DNA from 3 places in the Vibrio sp. RC2502 genome. Region 2 is predicted to be linked to each of the others. Evidence: predicted binding sites of a transcription regulator. Region 2 holds the regulator's gene; each other region holds the start of a gene.
The links. The regulator MetJ, encoded in region 2, represses methionine synthesis genes. The targets are predictions, from matches to a motif close to TTAGACNTNTANANGTCTAA.
Positions count from the first base shown of each region.

Region 1: metA (homoserine O-acetyltransferase MetA) is a predicted target of MetJ. The motif match lies at 6,302-6,321, and genes of this name have one in related genera.
Region 3: metE (5-methyltetrahydropteroyltriglutamate--homocysteine S-methyltransferase) is a predicted target of MetJ. The motif match lies at 5,517-5,536, and genes of this name have one in related genera.

Region 1 is NZ_CM141453.1:1,839,232-1,849,950, reverse strand. It holds gene ACYJZR_RS08715 (response regulator) at 1-864, opposite strand, end outside; gene ACYJZR_RS08710 (EAL domain-containing protein) at 1,039-3,198, opposite strand; gene ACYJZR_RS08705 (phosphate/phosphite/phosphonate ABC transporter substrate-binding protein) at 3,198-4,127, opposite strand; gene pilW (type IV pilus biogenesis/stability protein PilW) at 4,458-5,183, opposite strand; gene metA (homoserine O-acetyltransferase MetA) at 5,333-6,274, opposite strand; gene ACYJZR_RS08690 (hypothetical protein) at 6,652-7,011, shown strand; gene ACYJZR_RS08685 (APC family permease) at 7,124-8,551, opposite strand; gene ACYJZR_RS08680 (LpxL/LpxP family Kdo(2)-lipid IV(A) lauroyl/palmitoleoyl acyltransferase) at 9,237-10,196, shown strand; partial or broken gene ACYJZR_RS08675 (carboxypeptidase M32) at 10,287-10,556, opposite strand.
Region 2 is NZ_CM141453.1:2,959,912-2,970,630, forward strand. It holds gene argE (acetylornithine deacetylase) at 1-237, shown strand, start outside; gene ppc (phosphoenolpyruvate carboxylase) at 515-3,148, shown strand; gene ACYJZR_RS13785 (PadR family transcriptional regulator) at 3,586-4,125, shown strand; gene metF (methylenetetrahydrofolate reductase) at 4,196-5,098, opposite strand; gene ACYJZR_RS13795 (bifunctional aspartate kinase/homoserine dehydrogenase II) at 5,374-7,782, opposite strand; gene ACYJZR_RS13800 (O-succinylhomoserine (thiol)-lyase) at 7,797-8,957, opposite strand; gene metJ (met regulon transcriptional regulator MetJ) at 9,185-9,505, shown strand; gene ACYJZR_RS13810 (malic enzyme-like NAD(P)-binding protein) at 9,615-10,719, opposite strand, start outside.
Region 3 is NZ_CM141453.1:1,209,289-1,220,007, reverse strand. It holds gene luxN (quorum-sensing autoinducer 1 sensor kinase/phosphatase LuxN) at 1-421, shown strand, start outside; gene ACYJZR_RS05700 (hypothetical protein) at 517-759, shown strand; gene ACYJZR_RS05695 (septation protein A) at 981-1,544, shown strand; gene yciA (acyl-CoA thioester hydrolase YciA) at 1,702-2,097, shown strand; gene ACYJZR_RS05685 (YciI family protein) at 2,213-2,509, shown strand; gene ACYJZR_RS05680 (GspS/AspS pilotin family protein) at 2,513-2,905, shown strand; gene metE (5-methyltetrahydropteroyltriglutamate--homocysteine S-methyltransferase) at 3,050-5,332, opposite strand; gene metR (HTH-type transcriptional regulator MetR) at 5,778-6,689, shown strand; gene ACYJZR_RS05665 (DUF4250 domain-containing protein) at 6,710-6,910, opposite strand; gene ACYJZR_RS05660 (hypothetical protein) at 7,284-7,970, opposite strand; gene ACYJZR_RS05655 (EAL domain-containing protein) at 8,135-10,591, opposite strand.

The DNA.
Region 1 (10,719 bases), 1.1 Mb from region 2:
GGTTTGTGCGAGCTTCGTTTGCAGCTCATGTTCCATCGTGTCGTTGATGTCATGAAGTAGCGCCAGTCGCGTGTTCAGCGCAGCAAGTCCAGCTCCCGTTTTAAGAGGAGATAACGCTTGTAGTTCCTCTTGGTTAAGTAACTGATCACGAAATTCTTGGCTAGTTTGAAATACCTTGTTGCTAAAGGTTTCTATCAGCAATTGGACTTGGTTATGGTTGGCATTGAGCGCGACGAAGCGCTCTACAAGCAGTTGTTGGTTTTGAATCAGAGACTGAATCTCATCACGAACAGCGTCGTCGTAATGAAGACGCTTATTGGCTGAATAAATGAGATATTCACTCAATCGACGCTCTTCCGTCGACCAAAACATTAACCATTCCAATTGCATTAAGGAGGAAAGATGGCGATCGGTTTCGTAACTGACGTTACTAAAATAGACCTTGTCGAGATTAAGTAGGATTTGCTCAAAAGTATCTGCTCGCCATTCTGCAATATCCAGTTTTTCTTCGATATCGATTGCTGTAAACATCGAGAGGCTGGCTTCTTCAAAACTCGCAAGTAGAGGTAAAACCTCAGAATTGTCGCCAAAAACGCGGGGGGTCGTTTCTTTTAGTTCTTGAATGAGCTGCGCTGTTTTGTCAGCTTTATTCGGGATGGATGGGTTATTGGGTAAATTAAACAGGTAAGAGACTTTGTCGATGTAAACAGAGAATAATTGAGCTTTTTGTAAATCTTGAGCTTGAGTCGAAAGATTATGAACGTGTTGTCCCGCCAGAAAAAACAACAAAATGATTGGCAGTAAGACAAGGCCAAACAGTTTGTGTTTTACTGACAGGTTATTCCACGAAAAAATTCCGACCACAGCGCATTTCCATATCCAAAGGGTTGATATGAAAAGTGTAGTTTATCTATTTGGGTTGTTAGCGTTGTGAGTGCAATCGGGTTTAAAAGGGGATAAAAATGTGACGTGTTTTGCAGAAAGCTTCTCATAACGCCAAGCAAGAAGCAGAGCGTTATGAGCTTTTCATGCCAGTTTTTAACCTACGATGGAAGAGGCATTGTGCTTCATTGTTTGGCAAGTATTTTCAAGTTCTAGGAGCTGCGCCGCTGGAACAGGCTTGCCTAAGAAAAAGCCTTGTGCCACATCGCAATTTAGACGCTCGATCAGCGCCAGTTGTTTTTGGGTTTCTATACCTTCTGCCACAACTTTCATTCCGAGGTTGTGAGCCATTGAAATGATGGCGCGAACCAGAGAGTCATCTTTGTTGTCTTGCTGGGTTTGTGCGATAAACGAGCGATCGATTTTAAGCCCATCAAAGTTAACTTGTTGAAGATAGGACAGGGCAGAATAGCCAGTACCAAAATCATCTAACCAGACTTCAATACCAGTGGCTTGCAGTTTGCGCAAAACGAAGTGGGCTTTTTCGATGTCGTCCATCAAAAGTGACTCCGTCACTTCTACGTGAATGTCTTTGGCGGAAACATCGTATTGCAATAAAAAGTGCTCAAATATGAGGCTAAGGTCCTGGCGGTAGATTTGTCGTGGGGACAAGTTCAACGCGATATGAAAATCATGGTCGAATGCTTCTGCCCATTCCGCTCTTTGCTTGATCGCGGTTTCGATCAAATGCTCACCAAGCTCGAGAATCAAGTCGTTTTGTTCTGCAATCGGAATAAACTGTTCAGGGCCAATGTAGCCTTTCACGGGATGATTCCATCGCACTAATGCTTCAACCCCAACCAACTGGTAGGTCTTAAGGTCAAATTTAGGTTGATACCAAAGCTCAAACTGAGATAAGTCGTGGATGGAGCGACTCAGTTCTCTTTCGATATAGAGTCGTTGTTTCACCGTCGCATCGAATGCGGGATCGTAAACGGACATAATGTCTTTGCCGCGACGTTTTGATTCTTGTGCGGCAAGGGATGAAAGTTGCAGCAACGAATCTGCGTTACAGCCAAACTCGGGATATACCGCAACACCAAGGCTGGTGGTTAAGCGGATATTGTGACTGTCGAGCCTCAATGGTGATAGCACTTGTCTATGAATTTGGTTGGCTATCTCGCGCGCTTCTAAGCTGTTATTGCATGGGAATACGACGACAAACTCATCCGCACCAACGCGGCTTGCGAGTATCCATGGTCGATAATCTGGTTCGATATAAATTGGCAGTTCATTCCTTAATAACGCGGAAAGGTGCACCAGTAATTTGTCCCCAACATTGTGGCCGTAGTTGTCGTTGATGTGCTTAAAATCATCCAAATCGACAAATAGGACGGCAAGCGCTGGCGCTCGCTTGGCGCTGATTTGTTCTTGAAGATCAATCAGCAGCTTTTCACGATTAGAAAGCGAAGTCAGAATGTCGTGATAGGCCATGAACTCAACACGGGTTGTGTAGGTGTTTACCTTGTTAGACATCTTGTTATAGGCAGTAATCAACTCACCAATTTCATCTTTGCGTTGAATATCGGTAACTGGAAGTGCTTGGGTATCAAATTCCGAAAACTGTTCACTCAACTGTTTGATTGGTTTCACCAACGAGCGACCTACAGCGAACGCGAATAAGCTACCCATGAAGATAGAAATAATGCTGATTGCCAGCAGCAAAATAAACATGTTGTGTTTATCTTTAGACGTTATCGCTGCAACTTGTGCAATGTTTTGCTCTTTTTCTTCTAATAAATGGGCAAGGTTGAGCTCCAAATATACGGCTCCAAGCGTCACATCTGATTGGTGAATAGGCGCGGCAATTTCCAGTTGTTCTCTAGATAGAGCGACTTGGACACGTTCTTGTTCAATGGCCTTAAGAATAAAGTCTGAGCGGTAGTGGGGCTGAGCAAACATGGCAAGCTGAGGTGTACCGTCGTGGAATACAAGTCCATCGTTATCTACAACATGGATTTTTGATACGTCCGGTTGGCTTAAGGTTGCCGTAATCTGTCCATAGACTTGGCTGATGTTATCGTTGTAAAGCGGATCAAACAGCTGCTTAGACAACAACTCCGCGTACACTAATCCTTTTTGTTTGACGTAGGATTCCGTCTTATCTTGAGAATTTTGCGTGATCTGCTGCGCGAGATTGTTTGAGTATGTGTCGTAGCCATGCATGTAAAGTACAAGGTTGACCACAACCACCAAAACAACGACGGAGATAGTCGCGAAAATGTATTTGGTTTCTAGCGAAAGTTTGTTCAGCATCAGTTTGCCTTTGGTAGCAAGTTAACAGACTTTCGAACCGTGTCGAGAGACGTTGCCATATCTGGCGTAAGTGCTGATATGCGCTTGGTATTTTGGAATACATCCAAGGCATGCAAACCTTCTGGTGAGGCATCCATTTTCAATAAAATCGATGTAATTTCATTTTTGGTCGATTGGCTCAAAGTAGGCGACGCTAAAACCAAATCACGCGGGATCTCCACCGAGTTATGGAAAATGGTCAGTTTTTCCTTCATGTTTTCTGGCAAATCTTTTGGGTTGTTCCAGTTGAAATTACTGAACGCCCCAGCGGCAACGCGCTGTTTATACACCCAAACGGATAGGTTGATTTCGTTGGATTGTTCTAAATGTTCATCCAAAAACAAATAGCCGATACGGTCTTTCGTTGGGTGAGCATCAATAGAGCGAAGGTATTCTAATTTTTCGCCTTGGTTGAGCAATGTAATGGCAGGTAAGTAAAAGCTGCTGGTGGAGTTACGACTCTCGAAAATGAGCGTTTTGCCGCGCAGATCGGCCAAGGAATGAATGCCACTGTCTTGATGGGTGAAAAATACAGAGTGGTATTTTTCGAGTCCCTTTTTCCACCTTACGGCGAGCACTTGGCTGTTAGATTCTCGTTCTAGGGTTACGGCGTTAAACGGTGTAGCTGTTGCAATTTGAACGCTGCCATTTTTGAGAGCAACTGCAAGTTGTCCATAGTTGTTGAAGACTTGTACCGACCCAGAGGTATAACCGAGGTGATTCAGCCTTCCGGACACATATTGAGCAAAGGGTGTCGCCTTTTTGATTTTACTTTTTGCTTTGTCGGATACGATACCTACGGTGAATACGAGGTCATTGACGGGTTGAGCGCTAGCAAGAAAGGGGGAGCTTAAAGAAGCAAGCAGTAAGAGTGTGCAGGCAGGTTTCATCCGGCGTCAACATCCTTGGGTATGTGTTCTTGAACGACAAGATTCATAATTAAAGCAAATTGCACTTCAACGAAGCGCACAATCATTCAGTAATTATTGAGTTAGAACTCAAAAAGTGACTCGGTCACGTATCTTTCAAATAGTACCGATTTTGAATGTTAAGTACAGGAGTAATGTCGCTCTTTCAGTGACTGAAACACAAGTGAAACAGGGGATTTGTCGGCGTTCTGAGAAACAAGGCTCACTTAACTTGAACGGTGTAAGTGAGCCTGAAAATAAAATGAGAGGTTAAGCAAAGACTTATGCTGTTTGGGTTGTCAGTGTGGCTAGTTATGACATGCGTTCTAACTGTTTTACGTATTTTTGCTCTAGCGCTTCATTACCTGCCGCACGTTCTAACTCGATCATAAGTTGCAGTGACGGTTTTTTCACACCGTACATTTGATTAAATCGCATCAGTCGAATTCTTGCATCGGTAAAGTTGCCACTTTCTATTTCGAGTTTAGCCAGTTGGAGAATCGATTTTGGGCGGTGTGGGTCGTGATCGATAGCTCGCGTAAAGTAGTATTTTGCTTTGTCTTTATCTTGTGATTTCAATGCGCAGAAAGCGGCGTTTTCGTAGCTTGCAGGGATGAGGTAGTAATAAGGTTGTTCAATTGCGCGGTTAAACATTTGGTCGGCTTGTTGGAAATCACCTCGTTTACACAGAAATGTTCCGTAGTTATTGAGCACGTTGCCGTTTTTGGTGTGTTGGCGTAAAGAGCGTTTGTACATGTCTTCTGCTTTCGCATCTTCACCAACGGTTTCGTAGTAGTGTGCCATAGAAAGCTGTGCGCGATAGTATTGTGGGGCGTGGCTCAAGGCTTGTTGCAAATTGTCGTGCGCTCGGATCATATTGCCACCTTCGAGATAACCAAGCCCAAGTGCGATGCGAGATTCTGCCATAGCAACAGGATCGGCCTTCACGATAGGAGCGCCGTTTTCTTTTACGGTAACACAGCCTACGAGTGCAAACTGAGTCATCAACATTAGTGCACTGAGCGTTACGGTTTTCATTCTTCTTCCCCACATCCCTGAATCTGACAGCATGATATGAATTACGTAGCAAAAGCCCATTGAGGAAAAAGCACTATGCGATCAGGTTTGCAAACTGATATAAAAAAGCCGCCAGATGGCGGCTCGGTTCACAAACTTAATTCGTTGATTTAATCGTCTTTAGTGAAAGCATCTTCGCTGAAGTGATCCAGATCGTAAGGCGTTTGTTGGTATACGCAGTAGTTGAGCCAGTTCAAGAACAGCAAGTGTCCGTGGCTTCGCCAACTCGCAATGGGAGAGTTATCTGGGTTGTTGTTCGGGTAGTAATTGACCGGAATTGCCGGCTCCATCCCTTCACCCAAATCCCGAATGTACTCATTGTGAAGAGTGTGCGAGTCATACTCTGGATGGCCGGTAACAAACACGTTTCGCTTGTCTTTGGTCGTTGCCAGATATACGCCCGCCACATCGGATGTGGCGAGAATATCTAAGTCAGTATGTTCTTCTAAAAAGTGTGGCGAAAAATCGGCATAACGCGAATGGGGCGCTAAAAACGTATCATCAAACCCACGCAAAATAGGGTGGAATGGATTATGAATTTGGTGATGATATACACCGGAAAGCTTTTCTTTACGCGTTTTTTTCGGCAAGTCATACAACAACTTTAAGCCAGCTTGCGCTGCCCAACACACATACAACGTCGAGGTAACATGGTCTTTCGCCCATTCCATGATGGTTTTTAAATGATCCCAATAGATCACATCTTCAAATTGCACCAGACCAAGTGGCGCACCAGTGATGATAAGACCGTCGAAATTCTTCCCTTTTACCATCTCAAACTGACGGTAAAACGTATCTAAATGCTCGGTTGGTGTGTTTTTGCTTGGTCGATTATCGATGCGCAGTAGCTCGACGTTTACTTGCAATGGACTGTTTGAAAGAAGGCGAAGAAACTGCGTTTCTGTTTCGATTTTCTTGGGCATCAAATTCAGAATCAGTACTCGCAAAGGACGTATCTCTTGACTCGCGGCACGAGTTTCGCTCATTACAAAGATGTTCTCTGTCCTTAGTACATCTGAAGCAGGTAGTTGATCTGGAATTCTAATTGGCACGACTTTCTCTCCCTAAGCTTAGTCAATCTAGACGTCTATACTTCTAAAGCTAACTTAAATTAAAATGGATGTCGATACGAAATGTGACTTTAGCCAAGGTTATTTCAAAACACTGATAGCAGAAGATAGCGACGCCTATTAGATAGTATGGGAAAGGCACAGCAAAGCAGCCAGCAATTGTGATTAAAACAGGGTTTCTGATGAGACGAGGTTGAAACGAGGTGACTATTATTTGATGCGCATTATGCGATCAAGTTAGTATACAAACGTGACTTGAATGTAACTTAGTCTCTAAATCGTGAGCCATACTAAAAACTATTCGCTCGCTCAACCCACGTTGTGTGCGGTATTTGGAGACATCGTCAGTGGAGGACATTATGTTCGGTATTTTTAAGAAAAAAACGAAAATTCAGAGCATTGCTCAAGAGGTTCCAAGCGTGTTGTTGCGTTCGTTTGGCGATAAAAACACTTACGTTCCCGATGAAATTGATCAGGCACTTCAAGAGCTTGGCTATGACAAACAAAAAGATCTGAATCATCATTATTACGCGTATGGCATGTTCGCAAGCGAATCATGTTACGAGCAACTAGGCCTAACCGATGAGCTTGGGAACTACGGCCATTTTCAGCGCGAAGTCGGCAAAATGCTTTTGAACACACCTGAGCCAATAGACATGCATATCTACTTCGAAATTTCTCAGCAATACCAAAGAGAAGGCAAACGAAATACCCACTAGAGCGCGTGGGATTGCAAGCATGCTTTGCATAATTTTTAGACAAAATATGTAAAAACAAAAAGCCGCGACAGGTAACTGCCGCGGCTTTATTCTATTGCGTATTTCGGAAAAATTAGCTTGCTAAAGCTTCGATTAGTTGAGCTTGAGAGCGAACTTTTCGATTGCGATACATCACCGCCGCGATAGCTGGCAAACTGAATGCGATGAACCCCAATATGAGTGCATACGCGCCCGTTTCTGCGCTGATACCTGCTGGTACGTCGAACGACACCACGATAGTGATCATACAGCTAATTAATCCTAAACCTGCCACCAAGCTCATTCCCACTTTGCCGCCAGGGACACGAAATGGTCGTTCGATGTCTGCGTGTTTGCGTCGTGACACCAAAAAGCTAATAAAGATACACACGTACATCACCATGTATAACTGAGTCATTAAGATGTTCAGCAGCCACATACCTTGGTTAACGTTTGGAACCAAAATAAACACTAAGGACAACACGCTAACGATGGCCCCTTGCAATAAGAGTAGGGCGACAGGTGCTTGGTTTTGATTTTCTTTCGACAGTGCGATTGGCATAAACTGGTCTTTCGCCGCCACATGCAAACTCTTCGTAGGTGCAATAATCCAGTTGTTCAAGCTTGCTAGCGTGCCAAACACAATCGCTAGAGCTATCACAGGCAGCATGAACGAGAGGTTCAAATCATCAAAGAAGGTTTTGAACGCCAAGATCACACCTTCGCTTAAGCTGGCGTGATCGCTTGATACCACCGATGAAATTGACAGCGAGCAAGCTGTTAAAGAAACCAAAATCAGCGCCGTAGAAGCTAAGAGTGCTTTTGGGTACGCCTTTTGTGGATTTTCTACTTCACTCGCATATGAGGTGGTAATTTCTAAACCAGTCAATGAAAGCACGACAGCGGTGAAACCTGCCCCAATTCCATCTTGAGAGAAATCGGGTAGCCAGTCAGAGACATGACTAAGGGAGATATGAGACTCTCCCGGATTGGTATATGCCCAGTAACCACCCAAGCCAATGATCAGCAAAATTGGGAAAATGAGCCCTAGAGTGCCAAACACGTTTGTGATCATCGATGACAAACGTAAGCCGAATATATTTACCAATGTTAGCGCCCAAAAAATCACGTTAATCATGATTAACATGAAAATATTATTCTGCGCTAGTTCAGGGAAAAATGGGTAGGCACCTGTAGCGACAATGAAAGAGATCAGCGGCGGGTAATAAACGATATTTTCCGCATATTGATACCAAACGGTCGCAAAGCCGAAGTTAGGTCCAATCGTTTCTTTTCCCCAAAGATAGACGCCACCCTGTTGAGGGTAAGTCGTGCTTAGCTCGGCACACACTAAAGCTGTGGGAACGAAAAAGCATAAACCAGCAAGTAAAAAGAAAGAGATGGCATGACTACCAAATAAGGCGGCACCCGGTATGTTTCTGATGCTATCAACGGATGTAACCGTAATCATGATCACAGAGAAAACACTGAGTTTAACAGCGGACTTGGCGATATTGCTCATTCGATACCTTTAATAAACGAGCCACGAATTCATGGTTGGAAAACCCGCGTGCTACAAGTAAGACGCGCGTATTGTAGGGTTGTTATAAACGGCGGGTATATAGCGAAAAATGGTATGTATTTACCCAAAAATGAACCGAAAACTCAGTGATTTATTTGTAAGCAATGTAAACGTTTGCGTTGGTGTATTGGCGCGAAAAAAGTAAAAGAGACACACAACAAACTGCCACATGTTGACCTTCACCCAAGGGTAAGCGTTAAGTTGAAGGGAACGAAAACAGTTAAGGAGAAGACAAATGGGGTGTTGTAATCAAGCGCCAAAAGGTGGAACAGGCAAACTATCATACTTAATGTTAGTTATCGCTGGATTGTTTGCGGCTATTTTTCTGATCGCCGCTCTTTGGGGGTAATACGCAATCCAAGGTATTGTAAATACACGGTTATGTTTATCCAAACTTTATGAAAGGCGGGTGGATTCATTTCATCAGTAGATGTTAATGTCCGAGCGCGTCTTTGGTGTTTTTGCACGCCCAACATATTCTTGTAAAGTTCTTATTGTGTAGTGTGTCGAAGAACCATAGAATCCGCGCGCTTTAATTTATGTTATTAGCGTTATCAATGATAAAAGTGCTTTTTATTATCATTGTTTCTCCCACTTATAGATGCTCGCATCTGACATTTCATACATGAATAAATACAAAAAGCCTGAATTTAAGGCTAAATTTCTTTTACCTCGTTATTGGGGTACGTTAATTCTCATCGGCGTGATGTACTCATTGAGCCTTCTTTCTTTTAATATTCAATTAGCGCTAGGACGCGGTATTGGCCGTTTAGCCATGCGAATAATGAAAAAGCGTCAAGTGACGATACGGCGCAATCTTGAGCTTTGTTTTCCTCACATGGGCGAATCTCGACGCGAGGCAATTTTAAAAGATAATATCGACAACTCCGGTATTGCACTCTTCGAAACAGCGATGGCATGGTTTTGGTCAGATAAAAGAGTCAGTAAGCACGTTACGATTAAAGGAATGGAGCATTTAGAAGCGTTAGAAAAGTCCGGTAAAGGTGCCTTAATGTTGGCCGTCCATTCAATGAACTTGGAATTAGGTGCTCGCGCATTTGGCATTCAAAAATCTGGGACGGGTGTCTATCGACCAAACAACAATCCGTGTTTCGACTATTTCCAATACAAAGGCCGTTCTCGTTCTAATCGTACGTTGATCGATCGTAAAAATGTCAAAGCCATGCTTGAAGCGCTCAACTCTGGCGAGCGTGTTTGGTATGCGCCGGATCATGATTACGGAAACAGACGTTCGACGTTTGCTCCGTTGTTCGCGGTTAAAAATGCCTGTACAACAACGGGCACTAGCTTGCTAGTCGATAATACAAATTGCGCAATTGTCCCATTTACGATGGTCAGAGGCGAAGATGGGCATTATACCTTGACGATTGATGCGCCAGTGGATGGATTTCCAAAAAATGACCCCGATAGTGCTGCGGCTTTCGTTAATAAAATCGTTGAAACATCTATCATGGCAAGCCCAAGCCAATACATGTGGCTCCACCGACGTTTTAAAACCAGGCCAGAAGGGGAAGACTGCTTGTATAAACCAAGACTTGTCCCTGCAATGGATATCAGTATTTAAAAAGAAAAATGCCCAAGGAGCTACGTTCCTTGGGCATTTACTTTCTTGAGTCTTAACTCGTGGGTCTTAACGTTATATTAAGTTCAGCAGTTATAGGTAACGACTTTTTAAGTGGGCTTGGAAGTGTTGAGCATTAAGCGTTTCACCTGTCGCTTGTTTTACGAGCTCATCGGTCGTTAACAAGCTGCCTTTGCTCCAGATATTGTCTGATAACCAAGTAAAGATAGGTGAAAGGTCACCACTTTGAATGACATCATCAACGTCGATAGTCTTCTTCATCGCTGCCATAAACTGTGCCGCGTACATGGCTCCTAGTGTGTACGATGGGAAATAACCAAAAGAGCCGTCTGTCTGGCGAACGCTGATACTTGATTTTAGAGGGTTTTATCATATATTGATAAGGAATTCTATATGCAGTAGGTGTAAGGAGAATAGTGGTTCGGCAATAGTATGAATTTTTCGTGTTACTCTATAGTTAGGTTTCACTTGATAGCATATTCAAGCGAATCGGTTAAGGCAGTAA
Region 2 (10,719 bases):
TATGAATGTCAGCACGATCATCCATTTATCGATGGTGTTGAAGAGATCTGTCAAACCAGTTCGCAAACCGTCAACTACTGCACGGAAGCGCCTTTCTTGCAGCAACTGTGTCCGACTCTGGTACTTGGCCCTGGTTCTATCGAACAAGCGCACCAACCAGATGAGTTTCTCTCCTTTGATTTTATCGACCCAACCATTGATGTGCTCTCAAAGGCGATGGTTAAGTATTGTTGTTGATTGAGTTTAAAAAAAGCCTTTATGCAGCTCCGATGAGCTGCATATTTTGGCTCTCAAAGCACAAGGTTTTATGCACCGTTAACACGAATTTAACTTGTTATTTTGTAATTAATTTTCACTTTTAATTCTATGCCCGTCGAAACTTTGCTCTAAATCAGGAGAGACGCCGAATAATTGCAAACTTAGTCTGCTTTATTTGACTAGAACTGGTGCTTTTCGCTAGATTGGAGTCTTAACAAGGACAATGGATGTAGTTTTTTTACGAGGCAGGACGACAATGAACGAGAAATACGCCGCACTTAAAAGCAATGTGCGCATGTTAGGCCACTTACTGGGTAACACGATTCGCGATGCCCACGGCGAAGAAATCTTCGAGAAAGTGGAGACCATTCGTAAATTATCCAAATCGGCTCAAGCAGGTAATCAAGCAGACAGGGAAAGCTTGATAGAAGAAATCAAACACCTACCCGATGAGCAACTAACGCCAGTCACCCGTGCGTTTAACCAATTTCTAAACCTCACCAATATTGCCGAGCAATACCACACCATTTCACGCCACTGTGAAGAGCACATCTGTGAACCAGACGCGATCAACTCGCTGTTTTCAAAACTGGTACAAAACGATGTTAGCAAACTCGATACGGCTCAAGCGGTACGTGATTTGAATATTGAACTGGTATTAACCGCGCACCCAACGGAAATCACTCGCCGCACCATGATCAATAAACTGGTCAAGATCAACGAGTGTTTATCCAAGCTAGAACTCAGCGACCTGTCTTCTAAAGAACGCAAAAAAACAGAGCGTCGCTTAGAGCAACTTATCGCACAAAGCTGGCATTCTGACGTGATTCGTCAACAACGCCCTACTCCATTGGATGAAGCGAAATGGGGCTTTGCCGTAGTAGAAAACTCACTGTGGGAAGCAGTGCCAGATTTCCTACGTGAAATGAATGATCGTCTGAAGTCTTACCTAGGTGAAGGTTTACCAATTGATGCTCGTCCAGTGCATTTCTCTTCTTGGATGGGGGGGGACCGTGATGGCAACCCGTTCGTTACTCATAGCGTAACGCGTGAAGTACTGCTTCTGTCTCGTTGGAAAGCCGCTGACCTTTATCTCAATGACATCAATGAATTGATCAGCGAACTCTCGATGACCGTTTCTAACGAGCAAGTTCGTGAACTTGCTGGTGAAGATCAACATGAACCATACCGCGCAATCCTGAAACAACTACGTGCTCTGCTCAATGAAACCAAAGATATTCTTGATGCGAAGATCCACGGTCAAAAACTGGCAGTCAAAGCACCGCTACAAAAAGTTGAACAGCTTTGGGATCCTCTGTACGCGTGTTATCAATCACTGCATGAGTGCGGCATGGGCGTCATCGCTGACGGCTCGTTGCTAGATACGCTGCGTCGTGTGAAAGCGTTTGGCGTTCACCTAGTTCGTCTTGATATCCGCCAGGAAAGTACGCGCCACGCAGATGTACTCTCTGAGCTGACTCGATACCTCGGCATTGGTGATTACGAACAGTGGAGCGAGCAAGATAAAATTGCTTTCCTCACCAATGAACTTGCGTCTAAACGTCCGCTACTGCCACGCGATTGGGAACCATCAGAGCCTGTCAAAGAGGTTTTAGACACCTGTAAGATCATCGCTCTGCAACCGCGCGAAGCGTTCGGTGCTTACGTCATCTCAATGGCTCGTACCGCCTCAGACGTACTCGCTGTGCACCTATTACTGCAAGAAGCGGGCTGCCCTTACCGTATGGATGTTTGTCCTCTGTTCGAAACTCTAGACGACTTGAATAATGCGGAATCGGTCATTAAGCAGCTAATGAGTATCGACCTTTACCGTGGCTTTATTCAAAACCACCAAATGGTCATGATCGGCTACTCTGATTCCGCAAAAGATGCGGGTGTCATGTCGGCAGGCTGGGCTCAGTACCATGCTATGGAATCTCTAGTTAAAGTGGCAGAAGACGAAGGTGTTGAGCTGACTCTGTTCCATGGTCGTGGCGGCACCGTTGGTCGCGGCGGTGCACCTGCACACGCGGCTCTGCTGTCTCAACCACCAAAGAGCTTGAAAGGCGGGTTACGCGTAACAGAACAAGGCGAAATGATCCGCTTTAAACTGGGTCTACCAGATGTTGCGGTAAACAGCTTCAACTTGTATGCAAGCGCCATTTTGGAAGCAAATCTACTGCCACCACCAGAGCCAAAACAAGAATGGCGCGACTTGATGGAAGTCCTGTCGGAAGTGAGCTGTGAAGCTTACCGTGGCGTCGTCCGTGGCGAACCAGATTTTGTTCCATACTTCCGTCAAGCGACGCCTGAACTAGAGCTAGGCAAACTACCGCTTGGTTCACGCCCTGCGAAACGTAATCCAAATGGCGGTGTAGAAAGCTTACGTGCAATTCCTTGGATCTTCTCGTGGAGCCAAAATCGTTTGGTGCTTCCGGCTTGGTTAGGCGCAGGTGAAGCTATTCAGTACTCAGTAGACAAAGGTCATCAGGCGCTGCTAGAAGAAATGTGTCGCGAATGGCCGTTCTTCTCAACTCGCCTAGGTATGCTTGAGATGGTGTACACCAAGTGCAACATGGAAATCTCTCGCTACTATGACCAACGCCTAGTTGAACCTCAACTTCAACCATTGGGTGACCGACTGCGTGAACAACTTCAACGTGATATTAAGTCCGTACTGAACGTAGAGAACAACGAAAACCTAATGCAAAGCGACCCATGGGGCCAAGAATCAATTCGCCTACGTAACATCTACGTAGAGCCATTGAACATGCTTCAAGCTGAATTGCTATACCGTACTCGTCAAACAGAAGAGGCGTCTGCAAACCTTGAAGAGGCTCTGATGGTGACCATCGCGGGTATTGCAGCAGGTATGCGTAATACGGGTTAAAAATAACCATTCGTAATACAAAAGGCTGAGTTCATACTCAGCCTTTCTTATATTCATAACTTCCAACCACATAATTGCGCAGCAAATAACCAGATACTTACACCACAAAAAACCCATAAAATACCAACAAATTAGAATTATTAACTACAAAATAACTCTATTGAGTATTATGTTAGTTTTTCAGGGTAATTTTGCCCTAGTATTCCACTTCATGCTTATTATTTATATACTACTTGCCTGCTGAGAGCTCATAAATCCAATCATACCTGCTCCAGCCCTGATGGGGATCCCCATCTCTAGGTGATAAACGGCTTTAAGGTGACAGGACCAACTTTGTTGGTGCTACTTATACATTAAAAAACTCAAGCGCCAGTAAGAGCGCAGCTGAAAGTGTAAGTAGCTTGTTTACAAGTTTATTGACCATTTGGATTGAAGACATGTCATTACCACACGTAATCTTAACTGTTCTTAGCACTCGCGACGCAACCGGTTACGATATCACTAAAGAATTCTCTGCTAGCATCGGTTACTTCTGGAAAGCAAGCCACCAACAAGTTTACCGTGAGCTAAATAAAATGGCCGAGAAAGAGCTGGTTACTTGCGTACTAGAACCTCAAGAAGGCAAACCAGACCGTAAGGTTTACTCCATCACAGATGCAGGCCGTAGCGCTCTTGGAGAATGGTTTGATCAACCAACTGCACACCCAACCGTTCGTGATGAATTTTCAGCGAAACTTATGGCTTGTGCTGTTCAACCATCAACACCTTTCCGTGATCAACTAGCAGAACTTGTTGAAGAGTCTCGTAAACTGGTTTCTCACTACAAAGAAATTGAAGCGGCTTACTACGCAACGCCTTCAACTTTGGACAAACAAGCTCGTTTAGAGCGCCTAACGCTTCGTCGTAACCTACTGTTACGTGAAACGTGGATCACTTGGGCAGAAGAAGTCCTAACAGAACTTGAAGTGATTGGTTAATTTCCTTTTACTTAGAGACAACGAAAAAGGCTTGCCACTTGGCAAGCCTTTTGTCTTTTTGAAATCGGATTTACGCTTCTACGGCTACACGAGGACGAACACCTAAAGTATGGCATAACGCATAAGTCATCTCCGCACGATTCAGCGTATAGAAGTGGAAATCTTTTACACCTTCGCGACTTAGTACACGAACCATATCAATAGCTTGGCTCGCACCTACGAGTTGGCGAGTCACAGGATCATCATCCAAACCTTCAAACTGTTTGCTCATCCATCCTGGCACTTTAACGTTATTCTGCGCCGCAAAGCGTGAGGCTTGCTTAAAGTTCGAAACTGGCAAAATACCCGGTACGATTTCTACATCGATTCCCGCCGCAACACAGCGGTCACGAAAACGCAGATAAGATTCCACATCAAAGAAGAACTGAGTAATGGCACGGTTTGCACCAGCATCCACTTTACGTTTTAGGTTTAGCAGATCCGATTGAGCACTTTTTGCCTCTGGATGTACTTCTGGAAAAGCCGCCACAGAAATATCAAAATCGTGACGAGATTTTAGTAGCTCAACCAAGTCCGAAGCATACATATCTGGAGCACCGCCACCAGGTGGGATATCACCACGCAGCGCAACGATATTTTCGATGCCGTTATTCCAGTAATCATCAGCAATCTCAATCAACTCTGAACGTGTTGCATCGATACAAGTGAGGTGAGGCGCAGCAACTAAGCCAGTCTCTGCTTTGATTTCCTTGATAATGGAGTGAGTTCTATCACGCTCACCAGAGTTTGCTCCGTATGTTACCGAAACAAATTTAGGCTTGAGCGTTTTGAGACGATGCACAGAGTTCCACAGCGTTTCTTCCATCTTTTCACTGCTTGGCGGAAAAAACTCAAACGAGACATTAATGTTATCTGACAACTCAGCGATATTCTGGTTTAAGGCGTCGATATGGCCTGCGTGCGTGTATCCCATCTTACTCTCCCTGTGGCACTCCGCCACGAAATCAAAATCCTTGAATCGACGTTTAGACGTCTATATGTCTACAGAATGTATTGAATGTTATTTAATGTCAACCTTGTGATTATGAATTTTTCTCGCGTTAATAATGAGGATAGTTCAAGTTAATTCGCATCTGCTATTTACTCATAACAACGTTTGAAAATGGCGAATCTTATTTTAAGTATGGCACTGAGGAAGGAATAAAAAACCCCGGATGAATTCCAGGGTTTTTAGGTATCTCGCAAAGTTTAGAATAATCCAGCTAAGCGGTTGAGATCCGATTGGATTGCACCAGCGGTCACCTCGCGTCCTGCACCTGGGCCACGAATCACCAAAGGGTTGTCCTTGTACCATTTACTTTCAATCGCAAAAATGTTGTCGCATGGCAGCAAGTTAGCCAGCGCATGTTCGCGCGGTAATGCTTCTACGCCCACCGTCGCTTTGCCATTTTTCTCTAAGCGCGCCACATATCGAAGCACCTGCTCATCTCTTTGTGCTTTGGTTAGACGCTCTTGAAGAATCTCACTGAGCAGTGCGCCATTATCAAAGAACTCATCCAAACTCAGAGAGCGCAGCTCTTCAGGTACCAGTGATTCCACTTTTACGCTGTCCGGTTCAATATCCAGACCAGACTCACGCGCTAAGATAACCAGTTTACGCATGACATCCGAACCATCTAAATCAGCACGCGGATCCGGTTCTGTTAATCCTTGTTGCCACGCTAAATCGACCAACTCATTAAACGGCACCGAGCCATCAAACTGCTGGAACAACCAAGAAAGTGTTCCCGAGAAGATTCCGGATAACGCCACAATCTCATCACCACTTTCACGCAGATCTCTCACGGTATGGTTGATAGGTAACCCTGCCCCAACCGTCGCGTTGTAGAGCCAGTAGCGACCGATTTTCACGAATGCATCTTGCACTTGGTGGTAGTATTGACTGTCGGCAGAGCCTGCAACTTTGTTAGCAGAAATTAAATGGATGCCTTGTTGGGCGATATCAACATAACGTTGCGCCAACTCTTTGCTCGCGGTCACGTCCAATACCACGGCTTCATCATAACTTTGTAAATCGCCCAACCGACTCAGCCACGTCCCATCGTTCTCAATACTTTCATCATCAAACTTGTCGGCAACCGCCGCCGCATCGATACCCTTTTCAGCAAACCAATATGTCTGGCTATCGACGACGGCGACTAAGTCAAAGCTCATACCGTGGCGTTTTTCGAGTTCTGTTTTCTGAGTCGCAAATAGATTTAACCAGCTAGAACCGATATTGCCTTTGCCACATAACGCTACCGCTACGCGCTTTTGCGCTTGGAATAACTGGCTGTGAATCAACAGCACTAATGCTTCGGTATCGGTGCGACGCAGTACCGCAACTAGGCTTAAACCTGATTCAGTTTCAGAAACAAATTCAACTGGTGCGTGCTTCAATTTTTGGTAAAAACCAAAACAATGGTTGGCATTCTTCGTTACGCCCGCTCCGACAGCGGCCACAAGTGAATAGCCTTCTTTGAGTTTGATTTCAGCTTCAACCGCAAGATCTTGTAGATACTTCAGCGCACCTGTCGCAATCTCTGTGGTGTACGCTAAGCGTAATTTTTGCTGATCGGCTTGGGCTTCGTAAGAGAGTGGCTCGAGTTGCGCACGTTGAAGAGACTTTAAAACATCACTTTGGGTTTTGTTGAAGTCATGACCATGTCTAAAGGACAATTGAATCAACAATACCTCATCCAAAGAAGTGATGATTTTCGCTCCACGCCCAGAAGCAAGTACACGCTCAATACGTGTTGACCCCGATTCAGGTTGATAACTGCACTTGAGGCTTAAGTCCATCGTGCTTTGCGCGACAGGTTGTAACGTACGGCTATGCAAAACCGGCGCTGCAAGGCGGGCCAGTTCACTCGCTTCGTCTAAGCGCAGTAAAGGCAACAGACATGCGTCCGACACCAAACGAGGATCCGCACTGTAAACGCCAGCAACATCACTCCAAATGGTTACGGTTGTCACTTCCGCCAAAGCTCCGATTACGGTTGCGGAATAATCCGAGCCATTCCGCCCCAACAGCACGGTTTCTCCTGCCTCATTTTGCGCCATAAATCCGGTGATGATGACACGTTTGTGGCTGTGCTGCGCCAACGCCTCCTTAATCAGGGGATAAGAACGCGCACGGTCAACTTCAGGCTGAGTACCGGCTTCTGCACGTAAAAATGCACGTGCATCTTGTGCGACCGCAGGAACATTTTGTTGTGAAAGCAAGGCAGCCAATAAACGTGAAGACCACAATTCACCGTGACCCAACACTGCCGCTTTTTGCGCATCCGTCAGTGGCGCAGCCAGCTCGGCTAAGGTACTGAACTCATCGTGCAAAGAAGCGAGCAATTGCGTCTGCACCTCGCCTTCTAATAAAGATTCAATTAGCTCCGACTGGAATTGTCTTAAGCCTTGCAGTGCTTCATGCGCAATACGGCCATCTTTGTCTAAACCTTCCAGAAACTCGATCAAGCGATTAGTGGTCTTCCCCGCGGCAGATACCACCACCAGATCATTCTCGACAGAGTATTCTTTAAGAATATCGGCCACACGTAAGTAACATTCAGGGTTTGCTAAGCTGCTGCCACCAAATTTATGTAACTGACGTTGTACACTCATTTTTAGTTCTCCTATTACTGAGCAGCTTTTACAAAGGCTTGATCGAGATCGGCAATCAGGTCTTGTGCATCTTCTAAACCCACAGACAGACGAAGCAGCTGATGCGACACGCCCGCTTCCGCTAACGCCTCTTCTCCCATGGCTCGATGCGTCATAGATGCGGGGTGACAAATCAAACTCTCCACGCCACCAAGCGACTCTGCAAGAGAAAACAGTTCGAGCTCTTTAACAAACACTTTAAGTTGCTCAAATGAGCCTGCAAATTCAAAGCTCAACATAGACCCAAAACCCGACTGCTGCTTTTTCGCGATTTCGTGACCTGGGTGATCTGGCAAGCTCGGATGGTAAATCTTCGCGACCAAAGCCTGCTGTTGTAGGTAGTTGAGTACGTGTTGAGAGCTTTCTTCGTGCACTCGCATACGGGCGCCTAAAGTGCGGATCCCACGCAACGTCATGTAACTATCGAAAGGCGTACCCGTGGCGCCAATACAGTTTCCCCACCATGCAAGCTCTTCTGCGTGCGCTTCTGTTTTGGTGATCACCACACCACCAATCACGTCCGAGTGACCGTTAATGTATTTTGTAGTTGAGTGGATAACAAAATCAGCACCGAGCTCCAAAGGCTTTTGGTACACCGGTGTCAAAAAGGTATTGTCTACCGCAACCAAAGCGCCCACTTGTTTGGCTTTTTCGCATACCGCTGCAATATCAACCACACGAACTAAAGGGTTCGATGGAGTTTCTAACAAAATAAGCTTTGGCTTTTTCGCTAGTGCAGCCTCTAGAGCTTGCTCATCCGATTGATCAACGAACTGCACTTTGAAGTCGCCTTTGTTAGCTCGTGTATTGAACAAACGGTATGTGCCACCATAGCAATCATGCGGTGCAACAATCAGATCATCTGGCCCAAGAAAAGCCGATACCCACAAGTTAAGTGCGGAAGTACCGCAGTTAGTCACCACTGCGCCTTTGCCAGACTCTAACTCTGATAACGCACTCTCTAGCAAACCACGGTTTGGGTTACCTGAACGCGTGTAATCGTATTTAGGGACTTCACCAAAAGCAGGGAAACCATAGTTGGTTGAAAGGTAGATTGGTGGAACAACAGCGTGGTATTGGCTGTCTGATTCGATACCAGTGCGTACAGCAATGGTCGCAGGCTTGCGGGTGCTCATGGGTGTATCCTTTCACAGGTGATGACTTCTAAATAGGAATGCGCTATATCTAATTTGTCAGATCTATCTGAACAACACTCTTCCTTAACTGTTCTGTTCACTTTACTTGTCAAAAAATGAGACGTCAACACTTCTAGACGTCCATATGTCTTTGCTTGTGGCAGTAAATGCGGCTAAAATCAGCACCTATATTAATTTTCAACTTATTACATAAATGAAGGTGTGCAATGGCTGACTGGAATGGTGAATACATTAGCCCATATGCTGAGCACGGTAAAAAAAGCGAACAAGTAAAAAAAATTACCGTTTCTATCCCGCTAAAAGTTTTAAAAGTGCTGACTGATGAGCGTACACGTCGTCAGATCAATAACTTACGCCATGCAACCAACAGCGAACTACTATGTGAAGCATTCCTGCACGCATATACAGGTCAGCCATTACCAACGGATGAAGACCTTCGTAAAGACAGACCGGATGACATTCCAACTGAAGCAAAAGCGTTAATGACGGCGATGGGTATCGAATTCGAAGCATTTGACGAAGAATAATTGCTTACAAATTCATCCGCTTTAGAAGCTGCGCCGGGGGCAGTTTTTGGAGATATAAAAAATGGGACGTCAATGCGTCCCATTTTTGTGTTCAATGTGGCTGAGTAAATTACTCTGCCATGTAGTTTTCTGGCATCTCAATACGAGCAACACCGGAATCTACTGCCGCTTGAGCTACCGCTTTTGCTACGCGAGGTAGCAGACGTGGATCCATTGGCTTAGGAATGATGTAGTCGCTGCCAAATTCTAGCTTCTCAACACCTGCAGCTTTTAGTACCGATTCAGGCACAGGCTCTTTTGCCAATGCACGAATTGCGTCAACTGCTGCCAGCTTCATGTCGTCATTGATTTCACTCGCACGTACATCTAACGCACCACGGAAAATGAAAGGGAAACACAATACGTTGTTCACTTGGTTTGGATAATCACTGCGACCAGTACCCATAATTAAGTCATCACGCACTGCGTGTGCTAGCTCAGGTTTGATTTCAGGATCTGGGTTCGAACAAGCAAATACAACTGGCTTGTCAGCCATGAGTTTCAACGCTTCTGGTGGCAATAGATTTGGACCAGATACACCTAGGAATAGGTCTGCACCTTCGATCACATCTTCTAGTGTGCGCTTGTCTGTATTGTTTGCGAACAGTTGCTTGTACTCATTCAGATCATCACGACGAGTATGGATCACCCCTTTGCGATCCAGCATGTAGATCTTCTCGCGCATTGCGCCACACTTGATAAGCAGCTCCATACACGCAACGGCTGCAGCACCAGCACCAAGACAAACAATCGTTGAATCTTCAAGCTTCTTACCCTGCAGCTCGATAGCATTGAGCATACCTGCAGCTGTCACGATAGCCGTACCATGTTGATCATCGTGGAATACTGGTACGTCACAACGCTCAATCAAACGCTTTTCAATTTCAAAACAGTCTGGTGCTTTGATGTCTTCAAGGTTGATACCACCGAAAGTGTCAGCAATGTTCGCAACCGTATCAACGAACTCGTCGATCGTGCGATGCTTCACTTCAATATCAATTGAATCAAGGCCAGCAAAACGCTTAAACAGTAACGCTTTACCTTCCATTACAGGCTTAGAGGCAAGTGGGCCAAGATTACCTAGACCAAGAATAGCGGTACCGTTTGAAATAACCGCAACCATGTTGCCTTTCGCTGTGTACTTGTACACGTTGTCAGGGTTTTGTGCGATTTCA
Region 3 (10,719 bases), 1.6 Mb from region 2:
TGTCGTACAAATCAACAAAGATGCACCAACAGTGCTCATTGTCGATGATAAAGAGGTGCAACGTACTTTGGTTCAAATGTACCTAAATCGACTTGGCGTCAATAGTTTACAAGCCAATAACGGCGCAAATGCGGTGGAACTGTTTCAATCACATCAGGTCGATTTGGTGTTGATGGATGTTCAAATGCCGGTAATGAATGGGTTTGATGCCAGCGAAAAAATCAAGCAGTGCTCTCCAACTACACCAATCATCGCCCTGTCTGGCGAGTCTGGAGAGAAAGAGCTCGAGATGATCGCTAAATTGATGGATGGTCGTCTGGAAAAGCCAACCACACTCAACGCATTACGTGATGTACTGGTGCGATGGCTTCATTTCGATAAAATCAGCGTAACGAACAGTTATCAAATTGCGAATGAATAGTTGGCATTAAAACTGCTTAACTGAAGTACAAACCGAATTATCCAGAGCGTTGAGCTTGCTGTTATGCAGTCAGTAAGCTTGATAAGGAGATGGCTATGTTACTTCACCGACACACATATTACGGCTTGATTCATCACGGAATAAAAGCACTATTGTTAGACAGAATCGGACGCTACACCGAGGAAGAGTATCACCAATATTTGAGCCTAATGACAGGCAAATCAACTTGCTTCACCATGACGCATGAAGAGCTAGAAGCCACCGTCGATAACTTGTTGAGAGAAGGCTATTTGGAAGACGTAAAGTCTCTGATTTCTCAATACCAACGTGTGGCGTAGGAAAGAATCGTTTAGCTCTCGAGCCATGAGTCAAGCCTACAGAAGCTCACCAAGCTATCTGTAATAACGAGCAAGATTTCGCCTTTTTAGGTGCCTTAAACATATCAATACATTGCCGCTCATTGAGCGGCAATTTTTTATCCAAATCCCTTGAGCTATTCACATTACGCCAGATTCCGCTAGACTGTCAGCAACTCAACAACTCGGTAGTTTTTGGCAACATGAAGCAAATCCTTGATTTTATTCCTCTCATTATCTTCTTCGCTCTATACAAGATGTACGACATCTATGTAGCGACTGGAGCACTCATCGTTGCAACGGCAGTTCAACTTATCGTGACCTACGCGCTGTATAAGAAAGTAGAGAAGATGCAACTGATCACGTTTGTCATCGTCACGATATTCGGCAGCATGACCATTTTCTTCCATGACGACAACTTCATAAAATGGAAAGTCACTATCATTTACGTGGTGCTTGCCGTTGGCTTAACCGCCAGCCACTTAATGGGAAAATCGGTCGTCAAAGGCATGTTGGGTAAAGAGATCACGCTACCTGACGCGATTTGGGCGAAGATAAACTGGGCATGGGTAGGCTTCTTCTCATTTTTTGCAGGCCTAAACATTTACATCGCTTACGAGCTACCTCTGGATGTTTGGGTTAACTTCAAAGTATTTGGAATGCTGATCGCCACCTTCGCCTACATGATTGCTACTGGTGTCTACATTTACAAGCACATGCCAAAGGAAGAGAAAAATAACTCCTCCGATGTCTCGGTTGATGATTAAAAACTCAATTTTGCTATAATCCGCGCAAATGTATTATTCACAGCGACCTTCGGGTCGCTGTTTTGTTCAACGGACCAATAATTACTGCATTAGTATTCTTATTGGCACACCATATTTGCGCTTTTTTTGAGCGCCCTTGAAGATTTAGGATGTCACTATGAGCCAAGAATTTAACTCTCCGAAAGGCCAGCTTCTGCTTCGTACCCTTGCAATGCCCGCTGATACAAATGCAAACGGCGATATCTTTGGTGGTTGGATAATGTCTCAACTTGACTTGGCGGGTGCGATTCTGGCGAAAGAGATCTGTTCTGGTCGCGTCGTTACCGTTTCTGTTTCAAGCATTACATTTAAAAAACCAGTCAGCGTAGGTGACGTGGTTTGTTGTTACGGCGTGTGTAAGAAAATCGGCCGTACATCTATGAGCGTTGACCTAGAAGTTTGGGTGAAACCAGTGAAAGTCGACGGCATCGAAGATCGTTTCATGGTTTGTGAAGCAACCTTTAACTATGTAGCCATCGACAGTGAAGGCAAACCACGTCCAGTGCAAAGCTAAGTTGTCATAAAATCGAATTGCTAGGAAGAATCTCACATTTTCTATTGTTCACTTGTGAGAGGTTCAAAAAAGACGTTAAATTAACACTTTACCCCACCAATTAAGGAACTATGCTATGTGGTACGTCATCTTTTCTCAGGACGTCGAGAACTCATTGGAAAAACGTATGGGCGTTCGTCCTCAACATTTAGAACGCTTGCAACAGCTTCAAGATGAAGGTCGTTTACTTACCGCAGGTCCAATGCCAGCGATCGACTCTGATAACCCAGGAGAAGCCGGCTTTACTGGTTCGACAGTCATTGCTGAATTTTCCTCTTTGGAAGATGCCAAAACATGGGCTGACGCCGATCCTTATGTGGCGGCGGGCGTTTACGAAAACGTGATCGTAAAACCGTTCAAAAAAGTGTTTTAAGTTATGAAAAAATTACTGTGTCTCTTCCTCGCCTTTGGTGCATTGGCGGGTTGTTCATCAAGCAATGACAACCAACGCCAACTTGAATTAATGGCGTCTAACCGTGCCGGTGTCCTGTCTGCCGGACTGCCGTTGGAATACGGTCCGCTGCAAATCATGCGTGTTTCTTCTAACAAGAACGTGGTAGAAATGATGATGATTTACAACGACGATGCTTTAGGTGCGAAACCATTAAACCAAGTACTGAATACCAGTATTTATACATACTGCAATACGCCGTCGGTAAGAGAGCAAATTGATATGGGTTTGATGTACCGATTAAAAGTGCGTAACTCACGCGGTCAGCTAATTGCTGATGAATTGGTTTCAGAGCAAACCTGTAGCAAAATCAAATAGTCACAGTAATTTGCTTGTCGCTCAAGCCCGACGACAACGAGAACTGTCGTTAGTGAGCTAGGCGGACATTAAATAAAAGACGCAAAAGCGGAGACGATGGTCTCCGCTTTTTTATTGGCCACTTTAAATTGGCGACGAGCTACCTTATGCAAGCTCTGCGCGAAGCTTCTTCGCAGCAGACACTAGGTTGGCAAGTGCAGCTTCCGTCTCTGCCCAGTTACGTGTTTTCAAACCACAGTCTGGGTTTACCCACAAACGTTGTACCGGAATCTTTTCTGCCGCTTTCTTGATTAAGCCTTCAATCCACTCTTCCGTCGGAATATTTGGTGAGTGAATGTCATAAACACCTGGGCCGATTTCGTTCGGGTAATTGAACTCTTCAAACGCTTTAAGCAGTTCCATATTTGAGCGTGACGTTTCAATGGTAATCACATCTGCATCGAGCGCTGCAACAGAATCGATGATTTCATTGAACTCGCTGTAACACATGTGAGTGTGAATCTGAGTTTCTGGTTTTGCACTCGCTGCTGAGATCTTAAATGCATCCACCGCCCATTCTAAATACGCTTTGTGATCGCGCTTTTTCAACGGCAAACCTTCACGAATCGCAGGCTCATCGATTTGAATTATATTGATGCCTGCATCTTGTAAATCAGAAACCTCATCACGCAGTGCTAATGCCAGTTGTTGCGCGATTTCCTGACGTGTGATGTCTTCACGCGGGAACGTCCAACATAGAATCGTCACTGGGCCAGTTAACATGCCTTTCATCTGCTTGCTGGTTAGCGATTGTGCGTACGTCGACCATTCAACCGTAATCGGCTTTTCACGCTCAATGTCGGCAACCACAATGGCTGGTTTTACACAGCGCGAGCCATAACTCTGCACCCAACCAAATTTCGTCGTTTGGAAGCCCGCCAAATTCTCCGCGAAGTATTCCACCATGTCGTTACGTTCTGCTTCACCATGCACAAGTACATCTAGGTCGAGCGCTTCTTGGCGTTTTACGGCATCCGCAATGTGTCCTTTAAGTGCCTGGATATAGTCGGACTCAGATAACTGACCAGTACGATAAGCACTGCGCTGAACACGGATTTCACCCGTTTGAGGGAAAGAGCCGATGGTCGTGGTTGGCAGCAAAGGTAAACCCAACACTTCAGCTTGATGCGCAGCACGCTCCGCGTAAGGTGCGCTGCGCTCGGCAAGTGACGCTGTAATACTGTTTAAACGAGCTTGCACTTGGGGCTTATTCACATGTGTTGCCGTTTTACGTGCTTTGATTGGCTGGCTATAGGTATCACAAGCGAGAATCGCATTTTGATCACCGTCGAGTGCTCGGCCAAGCAAAGCGACTTCTGTCACTTTTTGTTTTGCGAATGCAAACCAGCTTTTCACTTCTTCACTTAGCTCTGTTTCCAGTTCCAGATCAACTGGGCTATGTAATAGAGAACATGAACTCGCCACCCAAAGCTTGTCGCCCAATTTCTCTTTGACTGGCTGTAGACGTTCAAGTTGCGCACTCAAATCCGAACGCCACACGTTACGACCATTTACAACGCCGGCAGAAAGCACCCAACCTTCTGGTAGTTTGGCAACCACGTCGTCAAGCTGTTGAGGCGCGGCAGACAAATCAACGTGCAAACCGTCCACTGACAGCTCAACAATTTTGTCTAACGTATCGGTGACAGAGTCAAAGTACGTCGTTAGTAGCACTTTTACATCGCTACGAATCACTTGGTATGCCAGCTTGAACGCGTCAGCCCACTGTTTTTCTAGCTCAAGCGACAAAATCGGCTCATCAATCTGAACCCACTCAACACCTTGGCTCGCCAGCTTAGCCAAAATAGCTTGGTAAGCCGTAAGCAATCGTGGCAGTAGCGTCAGGCGATCAAACCCTTCTTCTACCTCTTTACCTAAGTAAAGATAACTAACTGGGCCGAGCAATACCGGCTTCACTTTATGCCCGGCTTGTACTGCTTCGTTGATTTCTTCAAACAGTTGCGGCCAGCTCACTTCAAACGTATCGTCCTTGCTGAATTCAGGTACGATGTAGTGGTAGTTTGTGTTGAACCATTTAGTCATATCCGATGCTGCAGCACCCGCACAGCCGCAACCCGCTTGAGATTGACCACGACCCACTTTGAATAGCGTATCGAGATTAGGAAAACCACCTGCGTGACGTTTTGGCACGTGACCCAATAGCAATGTCGTCGTCAGTACATGATCGTACCAAGCGAAGTCGCCAGCGGTAGTAAAACTTAAACCAGCCTCTGTTTGTGTTTGCCAGTTTTTAGCGCGCAGATCTGCACCAACTTTTTTAAGCTCTGTTTGATCGATGTCACCGCGCCAGTATTTTTCTTGAGCGAATTTTAATTCTCGTTTTTCACCGATGCGTGGGTAACCGAGTATGTGCGTTGTTGTAGCCATGTCCCTATTCCTTTTTCAATCTTGTTCAATTTGTTTAGGTCAGAGCATCTTTCTCTAAATTCACAAGATGTCTGGATGGCTAAACTATCTCTCTCCTCTGTCGTTTGGACAACGTCCATTTATTCAACTTGTTTATTAAAAAAATTCATCATGGGTCGATTTCATTCGCAAATAAATTACAACAATAGACGTCTAGACGTTTACATATCCATTTTTTGTCGTTAAGTTAGTTATGTCTGTCGCAGTCAATCAATACGTTTTAACAGCAATAAAAAATTGCTTGCGAGTTAAGTGGATTTGTTTGATAAGTGTTTATTCTTAAATCAAAAATTCAAAGTAGCTATTGAGTATTTCAACAAGACAGAGCATTAAGAAACCATATTGAGCCGTTGTTGACTGGGATAGGAATTCGTTCACGGCGAACAACAAAGGATGAAAGGGATTCATGATAGAGCTAAAACATTTGCGAACATTAACTTCGCTTCGAGACACCGGCTCGTTAACTGCTACGGCTACTGCCTTGCACTTAACGCAATCCGCTCTTTCTCACCAAATCAAAGATCTCGAATCTCGTATTGGCGGTCAGTTATTTTTACGCAAAACTCGACCAGTGAAATTTACCTCTGAGGGTGAAATTCTCTTGCGCCTCGCGGAAGATATTTTGCCGAAGCTGGCAAGAGCAGAAAACGAACTGGCAAGTTTGAAAGAGGACGTCAACGGTCGATTACACATGGCGATCGAATGTCACTCATGCTTCCAATGGCTCATGCCTGCTCTAAGGGAATATCAATTGGCGTGGCCAAGCGTCACGTTGGATTTTTCGTCCGGCTTCGGGTTTGAGCCCCTACCCGCATTGTTGGCTGGCGAGTTAGATCTCGTTATCACGTCGGATATTCAACCTCGTTCTGAGGTACATTATGAACCGTTGTTTGACTTCGAAATGCGCCTAATCACTGCAACCAATCATCCATTAGCTGACAAAGAAATTATCGAACCACAAGATCTTGCCGATCAAACTATGCTCTCTTATCCGGTTCAAAAACAAAGATTGGACGTTGTTAAGCACTTCTTGCAGCCGGCCGGCGTCGAGCCTGCCAGATGGAAACAAGCGGACAATACCTTAATGCTGGTGCAAATGGTTTCGGCAGGCTTAGGCGTTGCGGCGCTGCCAAACTGGGCGATATCCGAGTTTTCTCGTCAGGGGTTAATCACCAGTAAACCATTTGGCAAAGGTTTGTGGCGTCGTCTGTTCGCAGCAACGCGTAACTCTGAAAAAGATAAGCGTTATCTGCAAGCCTTCTTTGCGACGGCGAGACAACAATGCAAAAGCCATCTTGACGGCATCAAGATGGCTTAACAACAAGGAATCGATTGAGACTAGCGTTCGTACGCTTTGAATTGATTGGTGAGTGGGTCGTACTGATAACCAAGCATATCAAGTTTGCCCACCACCGACTCAACATCCATTTCGTACACCGAAGCCAACTCGTCAAAACTGTCGCACTCTAAGCGTAGTTTTTCGTTGACGATACCCAACAAAATGATGCTATCCAGATTGCCTACATTGCTTAAATCCATCGCGACACTCCTCTTCGACAACGTATCAAGGTATATACCCAAGTGACTTCAAGATGTAGAGTTCAGAGCGTTGTCACTAATTCAAGTTCAAGGAAAACAACGCTGCGGAATAGCCAGCTATTTCCAAGTTTTTTGACGATGAAATTGCTTTAGTAACACGCTCCCAAAGCGCGAGTTGTCTTGGTTCGCATGCTTTGTTAACAATTTTTGATTTAGAACCACTAGATCTTCAAATTGTTGCCTCGCCTTCAAACCAAGTCATTCTCGCTGAACCAAGCATCTCGAGGTTACTTGGGTATATACATACAGCGTAGACAGGATCTGGAGAATTTAAAGTGAGCTCACTCGAGATCGTGAACTCACTATCAGACTGTTAAACAGCCAGAGCAAACAAACTTTGTAGGCTTGTCATGGAAGCAAGAGCAAGCAGCAAAGCAATGCTCAGTTGCACTTTTTCTGGCGCCTTGTGTGTGAAGATATGCCAACACCAAACCACAATGGTAGAGATAAGCAGCGCTAAAGAGATCAAAATCGGCTGCGTTGCGCTCGCAAGCGTAACTTCATCCAATTGGTACGATGAAAATAAAGTCGCAAGCACCAATAGCATGCCAGACACAATACCCGTTACAGGTAAAATACGGTGGAACGCCTGTAGTCGGCTACGGGCAATCGTAAGCAGCAATTGAGAGAACGACGCACCTAAGAAGAAGATCATCACAGCCATCGCTGCTGAAGCAGGCCAATTCGGCTGTTCAAACACTTGAATGCTCACGTATGCAAAGGCCAAACCATTCGCCAAATGCAGCGCCCACAATGGGCCCTTTTCACGCGTTTTCTTAGTCTGAACTTGAGAGTAGAAATAGAAAATCGCGAACACCACCATAAACGCTTCAATACGAAGTGATGCCACCGCAAGCCAAAGTACCCCTATCGCAGGCAACATTTTGTGGAGACGACCTCGCTGACCCGGACAAATATCGCCCTTGATCAAAAGCAAAGTCAGCAGCGCTTGTGCGCCAAATAACATTGGAGGGAAAGTAACCAGCAATTGTTGAATCATGTTGAATGCAAGCTCAAAAGTCGTTTTGGGTTGGCGATAATAGCAAATCACCTATCGCCAAACCACCTAAACTCTCCGCCTAACTTGCGATCCAAATAGCATCAAACAGGCTTAATGCTCATGCGTTTAATATTAAGCCTGTGCAGCAATACTTGACCTAGTCATTAGCAAGAAGCCAGATACTGCAAGGCATCATCTTGAGTGAGTAGCCCACGATATTCTTCTTTGGCGTCGCACAAGATCCAAGGGAAGCCTATACCAGCTTTGATCAAATCTCGAATGGCTGCTACAGGCAAACAGGCGTCAACTTGCTCAAATGCGGTGCTCATCACCTGATTGACTGGCCGTTTCCAAAGTCGATGCTCGCGCTCGGTTTCTAAATCTGTCCCCATCGCTGGCGTCATGTGCAAGTTGACTTGCTCTTTGGTGATCAACCCAACGCAGCGGTTTTCATTGATAACCACCAAAGGTGCACTTGGGCTCAGATTCATGTATTCCACCGCCAAAGACAGCGGTTCACCTGGGTCGAGTCGGCGCACATCGTGATGACATAACGACTGCAGCATCGCATCTTGAGTCGGTTTAACCATCACACCATTAAAAAGTGTGTCATGAGCTTGAGCCGTATCGAGTAGTACGACTGGCAACGCCTGAGAAAAGAGAAAGCCCTGCATGTAATCAACACCAATACCAGCCAACACTTCGAGCTCGCGTTGTGACTCGACACCTTCGGCAACCACCTCGACGTTCAGCTTGTGTGCCAAATCGGTAATGGTTTTGACGATGTTATAACTTGTACTGCCCTCATGAATATTCTTGACGAACTTGCGGTCGATTTTTAGTACATCAAATTGCCCTTCTTCCAAATAAGAAAACGAAGAGTAGCCCGTACCAAAGTCGTCAATCGCAATTTGAATACCCTCTTGGCGAATCTGTTCTAACGCAAACGCGTGTTCTTCATCTTGCTCGAAATACGCGGTTTCTGTTAACTCAATAGTCACCAGTTTTGGGTTTACATCGCTGGCTTTAATCAAATCGAGCGATCGCTGGAGAACTTGCAATGAATCCAGCTTGGTATTCAACGAGCGATTAATGGAAAGTCCGATATTTTCGCCATAGATTTTTTGCAAATGTGGCCACTGCTTCAGCGCGGTTTGGCAAACAACGTCATCCAGCGCAGCGATCAACTCCAGGTCTTCAATGATGGAAATCATCTCTTGCGTGCTGTACTCGCTGTTTTCGTGATAGAAGCGCGCTAATGCCTCGAACTTCACCACATTGCCGGTTCGCGTTTCAATAATTGGCTGAAAATACACATCCACCAGCTCACTTTCAATTTGGGTTTTCAGGAACGTTTCCAAATGCTGACGTTTCACCAACTCGGCGTGAAGTTCACTGTTGTAAAAGTTGAAGTAGCCGTTTTCTCCGGCTTTCGAAGACACCATCGCTTGCGCCGCATGAGCAAGTGCCTGTTTGGGATTGTTGGTGTCATACCCAAGAACAGAAACCCCGGTTTGCCCTTCCACAATCGTAGCGTGCATTTTGTTCCCCATTTCACTTCTCAGCTCAGAAAAGAAGCCTTTCATGGCTATTTGAATCAAGCGCAAGGGGCTCAACCACTGACAATGTGGCGTTTGTAAACAGACCACAAAGACGTCTCGCGATAACTGCCCCGCAATGCTGGTGTAGCGACTGCGCATGATAAAGTCCGCAAAACCTAGCTGTTGTTCCAACATGCATTTCTGGGCAAAGTTCGGTCTTAGCGTCATCACGATATTGAGATCTTTGTGACCACTTTCGTTTGCGAGGTTATCCAATTGAAGTTCGAATTCATCTCTGGTTGGCAAAAATGCCGACCAGTCTTGCACTTGCTCACAACGATTTTTCATCCACAAAAGGGAAGCCGAGATATCCGTTGAAAAACCGAGAAAAAGCACACGCCCTGAATTGAATGTGAGGCGATAGATACACAAATGATGCGCTTGGTTGCTGCCATTGGCTGTGCGGCTAAGAAGATTGCCGCTCCAATACCCTTCTTCATCAATGTGTTTCCAAAGCTGATCGTAGAACGCTTGGCTATGGTGAGAAGTGCTGAAGATGTAGGTTTTTAACCCAACGAGATCGCGATTTTGATACCCCATCTGAAGCTCAAAGGCGCGATTGCAACCAAGAATACGCGTGTCTTCATCGGCAACGAGTACGCCGACGTTTGGCAAATCGAAGATGGTTTCAAGAATCTTCGCCAGCTCTTCACACCCAGTGATGGTCAGCTGAGGAATGATTGTGCCTTGAACAATCCGCTCGTTGAGCTTTTCAAAACTCATGGTGACATGAATGAGCTTGGCGTCATTAGGCATTAAGCAGCAAGAAAAATGCCCTTGCCCACCCATAAATTCGACGTCCGCAATGCGTTGACGACAAGCCTCTTGCTGCCCCATCAACATATATTGAAGCAGCTCATCTAAACTGTTAATCGGACGTTTAAAGCCAAAAGCATTGGCCATGCTTGGTTGGTCGCATTCAAACTCACGAGTATAGATGTCATAAGACCATTCCACGACCTGAGTATGATTGGCTGCGTGTTGCACTTGTCCTTGTGCAATCGTTAGTGATTCGCTCATTTCCTAGCCCCCTTATTTTGGTCGGCCTTTTTGCTCTCCATTCAAAACCCAATGTCACAGTCGATGTTTGAGGAACCTTTAGGTTCTCTGTTATGACTCGAAAGTTAACAGGTTAAGCCTTGCGGTTT